DNA from 2 places in the Streptomyces sp. NPDC046759 genome. Region 1 is predicted to be linked to the other one. Evidence: riboswitches for the same ligand, from Rfam matches in the RefSeq annotation. Region 1 holds a riboswitch; the other holds the start of a gene.
The links. A riboswitch is a leader RNA that binds a small molecule or an ion and turns the genes downstream of it on or off. The one in region 1 is predicted to bind ZMP and ZTP.

Region 1 (2,448 bases):
TGTCGACGATGCGCTGGGCGTAGTCCTGGAAGGCGGGCTGCCGCGCCTCGGCGAGGGCGACGGCCTTGGCGGCCATGACGTGCGGCAGCGGGCCGCCGAGGACCATCGGGCAGCCGCGGTCGACCTGGTCCCTGAGGGAGTCGTCGCACAGGACCATGCCGCCGCGCGGGCCGCGCAGCGACTTGTGGGTGGTGGTGGTGACGATCTGGGCGTGCGGGACCGGGTCGAAGTCCCCGGTGAGGACCTTGCCGGCGACGAGGCCCGCGAAGTGGGCCATGTCGACCATGAGGGTCGCGCCCACCTCGTCGGCGATCTCGCGCATGATCCGGAAGTTCACCAGACGGGGGTACGCCGAGTAGCCCGCGACGACGATCAGCGGCTTGAACTCACGGGCCTGGGCGCGCAGGGCCTCGTAGTCGATGAGGCCGGTGGCCGGGTCGGTGCCGTAGGAGCGCTGGTCGAACATCTTGCCGGAGATGTTCGGGCGGAAGCCGTGGGTGAGGTGGCCGCCGGCGTCCAGGGACATGCCGAGCATCCGCTGGTTGCCGAAGGCCTGGCGCAGCTCGGCCCAGTCGGCCTCGGAGAGGTCGTTGACCTGGCGGGCGCCGGCCTTCTCCAGGAAGGGGGCCTCGACCCGGTCGGCGAGGACGGCCCAGAAGGCGACGAGGTTGGCGTCGATGCCGGAGTGCGGCTGCACGTAGGCGTGGCGGGCGCCGAAGAGTTCCCGTGCGTGCTCGGCGGCCAGCGCCTCCACGGTGTCGACGTTGCGGCAGCCGGCGTAGAAGCGGCGGCCGACGGTGCCCTCGGCGTACTTGTCGCTGAACCAGTTGCCCATGGCCAGCAGGGTGGCCGGGGAGGCGTAGTTCTCGGAGGCGATCAGCTTGAGCATCTCGCGCTGGTCGGCGACCTCCTGGCCGATGGCGTCGGCGACGCGCGGTTCGACGGCGCGGATGACGTCGAGGGCGGCTCGGAAGGCGGTGGACTCGGTGGACAGGGGCTGCTGCTCTGGCATGAGGACCTCCGGACGATGTGCGTACAGCGTTCACGTTCGGCCCAGGCGCACGGCACTTTCTTCCACTGGGGCCGCTCCCCGATGGTCCGTCCCATCCCAGCGCGCCAGTCACGGCCCGCTGATCAGCCTACCGGGCGAGCCGGACGGCGCAGCTCCCGCGTCCACCATGCGAGCGGGGATAGGAAGGAGTTCATCGTCGTGTCCCCGTCGCGTTCTCGTCGTCTCCGGGAGAGGCCATGACCACTGCAGAAGACCTCATCAGCGCCGCCGAAGCGCACTGTGCGCCCACCTACCGTCCGCTGCCGGTCGTCGTGGCCACGGCGGAGGGCGCGTGGATGACGGACGTGGAAGGGCGGCGGTACCTGGATCTGCTGGCCGGCTACTCGGCGCTCAACTTCGGCCACGGCAACCGGCGGCTGATCGAGGCGGCGAAGGCTCAGCTGGAGCGGGTGACGCTGACGTCCCGCGCCTTCCTGCACGACCGGTTCCCGGCGTTCTGCACGGAGCTGGCCGAGCTGTGCGGGATGGAGATGGTGCTGCCGGTGAACACCGGCGCCGAGGCGGTAGAGAGCGCGGTGAAGACGGCCCGGAAGTGGGGGTACCGGGTGAAGGGCGTGCCCGCGGAGATGGCGAAGATCGTGGTGGCGGGCGGCAACTTCCACGGGCGTACGACGACGATCATCAGCTTCTCCACCGACCCGGAGGCCCGGGCGGACTTCGGGCCCTACACGCCCGGGTTCGAGATCGTGCCGTACGGCGATCTCACGGCGATGCGTCAGGCGCTGACGGAGAACACCGTGGCGGTGCTGCTGGAGCCGATCCAGGGCGAGAACGGCGTGATCGTGCCCCCGGCCGGCTATCTGCCCGCCGTCCGGCAGCTGACGCGCGAGCGGAACGTGCTCTTCGTCGCCGACGAGATCCAGTCGGGACTGGGCCGGACCGGGCGGACGTTCGCGTGCGAGCACGAGGGCGTGGTCCCGGACATGTATGTGCTGGGCAAGGCGCTGGGCGGCGGGATCGTGCCGGTGTCGGCGGTGGTCTCGAGTGCGGAGGTGCTCGGGGTGTTCCGGCCGGGCGAGCACGGGTCGACGTTCGGCGGGAACCCGCTGGCCTGTGCGGTGGCACTGGAGGTGATCGCGATGCTGCGCACCGGCGAGTTCCAGGCGCGGGCGGCCGGGCTGGGCGAGCGGATGCACCGGGCGCTGGCGGCGCTGCGGGCGACGGGCACGGTGACGGCGGTGCGCGGCCGCGGGCTGTGGGCGGGCGTGGACGTCGCGCCGGGGGCCGGCACGGCAAGGGAGGTGTCGGAGCGGCTGATGGACCGCGGGGTGCTGGTGAAGGACACGCACCGGACGACCGTACGGATCGCCCCGCCGCTGGTGATCGGCGAGGAGGACCTGGACTGGGGGCTGGAGCAGCTGGCGGCGGTGTTGAGC
Region 2 (2,448 bases), on a different contig from region 1:
CAGCCCGGCGGGGCAGGTGACGGACCGGCTCGGACGCCCGGGGCAGGCGTACGCCTGCGGAACGCCGGGCGTGCGGCACATGCTGATCCTCGACCCGCGCACCGGTGCCGTTCTCGGCCTGGAGGCCACCTTCACCCGGGACGATCCCCGGTACGGGGTGAAGGCCGGGGACGTGATGGAGTACAGCGCCTGGATGCGCTGACTCCGGTCGCCGACTCCCCGGGCGGTGGCCCTGCGCGTCGGCCCCGGGGGCGATTCCTCAGGCGCCGAGCTGCCGGGCGGCGGCCTCGACGGTCTGCTCCAGCAGCGTGGCGATCGTCATGGGGCCGACACCGCCCGGGACCGGCGTGATCAGCGAGGCCCGCTCCACGGCGGAGTCGAAGTCGACGTCGCCGACGTTCCCCGGGTTGTAGCCCGCGTCGATCACGACCGCGCCGGGCTTGATGTCCTGCCCACGGATCAGTCGCGACCGGCCCACGGCGGCGACCACGATGTCCGCCCCGCGGACCGCGGCCGACAGGTCCGCCGTCCGCGAGTGGCAGTACGTCACGGTGGCATCCCGGGCCAGCAGCAGCATGCCCACCGGCTTGCCGAGGATCGCGCTGCGGCCCACGACCACGGCCCTCCCCCCACGCTCGGCTTCGCTCGCGCGGGGGCACCCCCATCCGGCGGGGTCGACGCCGTACTCGTCCAGCAGCCGCAGGATGCCGCCCGGCGTGCAGGACACGAAGCCCGGCAGGCCGAAGCTCATCGTGGCGAACGAGGCGAAGGTGACGCCGTCGACGTCCTTCTGTGGCGCGATCGCCTCGAACGCGGCACGCTCGTCGACGTGGCCGCCCACCGGGTGCTGGAGCAGGATGCCGTGCACGGCCGGGCCGGCCGACAACTCCCGCAGCACGCCCACCAGTTCGCCGGTCGTCGTGGCGGCGGTCAGGGCGACGTGCCGGGACTCGATGCCGGCCTTGCGACAACGGTTCTGCTTCATGCGGACGTAGGTGACGGACGCCGGGTCCTCGCCGACCAGCACGGTCGCGAGGCCCGGTGCCGTGCCGGTGCGTTCGGTGAGGCCGGCGGCCTTCTTCGCGGTGTCCTCGACGATGCGGCGGGCGAGGGCGGTGCCGTCCATGAGGCGGGCCTGGGTCCTGCTGCACACTCCTGAGCTGGATCGACTCTCTCGCCCAGGCGCGCGGCATCCACCACGGACCGCTCCCCGGTGGTACTCCACCTCAGCGCCGGTCACGGCCCGGGTAGAGGGTAACCGAGCGCGCGTACGACCCCCGGCCGGCACCCACCGATGCGGGGGCCGTGGGGGCTGGCCCGCACGTACGGGCGGGGCCGGGCGCTGTCGGCACAGTGCAGACCGGGAACCTGGCACATCCCCGTCCGGCGCCTGACACGCCGGAGTGTGCCTACTCGTCCCAGGCCTGGATGATCAGCTGGTCGACTATCCTGCCGTCACGCAACGTGACCATGGACTCGGCGAGGACACGGGTGCCGTCCCCGTACTGGCAGGTCTCGCTGAACGCGGCGTGATCGCCCTGAACGACGCACTGGCCGAGCTTGTGCGTCATGTCGCGGCGGTAGACGTCGTCCAGCAACTCGGCGATCTGCCTCCGGCCGCGCAGCACGGTCGGATGGCTGGGCTGGTTGTTGCGGTCGACGATACGGATCTCCGCGTCGTCGGCGTAGAGCGACAGAAGGGTGTTCCCCGTGTTCCCTTCTATGCCCCGGCGCAGCGTCTCGACGTCGAAGGCGGAACCTGTCGCGGTGCCCATGGTGACCTCCTTCGGGCGCCCGCGGCCCGTCGGGGCGCGGGCCGCACGGACCCCCACCCTTCGAGGCTCCTCCGGCCCGGCGGCCACGGCAAGCGCAGCGGACCGCCCCGAGTCCCAGTCATGCTCACGGGACCGTCCTGCTGCCGTCGCGCTGCCGGCGGGCCCTCACCGCTGCGCGGCGCCGGAGCCGGCGCCCGGCCCCGACCGCAGCACCGACCAGTCGCGGGACAGCGCGAAAGCCGAAGCCTTACCGCCCGGGACGCACTCCGGGAGCAGGCGGGTGAGCCGGTCTCCGGGCCCCAGTTCCAGCCAGGTGCGCACTCCGTCGCGGTGCAGCAGGCCGACCGCCTCCGGGAAGCGCCCCGGCGCGCGCCGCACCCAGAAGGCCGGCTCCGCGGTCTCGGCGCCCACCGGGCGGGCGGTGACGTCGGAGACGAGCGGGAGGCGCGGCGCGCACGGGTGAAGGGTGGCGAGGGTCCGGCCGTAGGCCTCAAGGACCCCGTCCGGGTGCGGGGAGCGCGGTGCCGGGTCCGGGTGGCCGCCCAGCAGCCGGGCCAGGGTGCCGACCGCATGGCAGGCGTCCGCCAGTGAGAAGACGCCCGCGGCGTAGGCGGCGGCCATCCGCCCGGCCGCCTGCCCGAACACCACGTCCGGCCGGACTCCCCAGCTGCGC

Region 2: linked by a shared signal. The riboswitch ahead of ABZ919_RS38295 (bifunctional 5,10-methylenetetrahydrofolate dehydrogenase/5,10-methenyltetrahydrofolate cyclohydrolase) and the one ahead of ABZ919_RS06980 (glycine hydroxymethyltransferase) in region 1 are both predicted to bind ZMP and ZTP.

Annotation. Positions count from the first base shown of each region.
Region 1 is NZ_JBEYYJ010000004.1:81,687-84,134, reverse strand. Features, by position in the region: gene ABZ919_RS06980 (glycine hydroxymethyltransferase) at 1-1,012, opposite strand, end outside; ZMP/ZTP riboswitch at 1,045-1,134, opposite strand; gene rocD (ornithine--oxo-acid transaminase) at 1,249-2,448, shown strand, end outside.
Region 2 is NZ_JBEYYJ010000044.1:54,336-56,783, reverse strand. Features, by position in the region: gene ABZ919_RS38300 (CU044_5270 family protein) at 1-202, shown strand, start outside; gene ABZ919_RS38295 (bifunctional 5,10-methylenetetrahydrofolate dehydrogenase/5,10-methenyltetrahydrofolate cyclohydrolase) at 260-1,126, opposite strand; ZMP/ZTP riboswitch at 1,170-1,250, opposite strand; gene ABZ919_RS38290 (nuclear transport factor 2 family protein) at 1,410-1,775, opposite strand; gene ABZ919_RS38285 (acyltransferase domain-containing protein) at 1,941-2,448, opposite strand, start outside.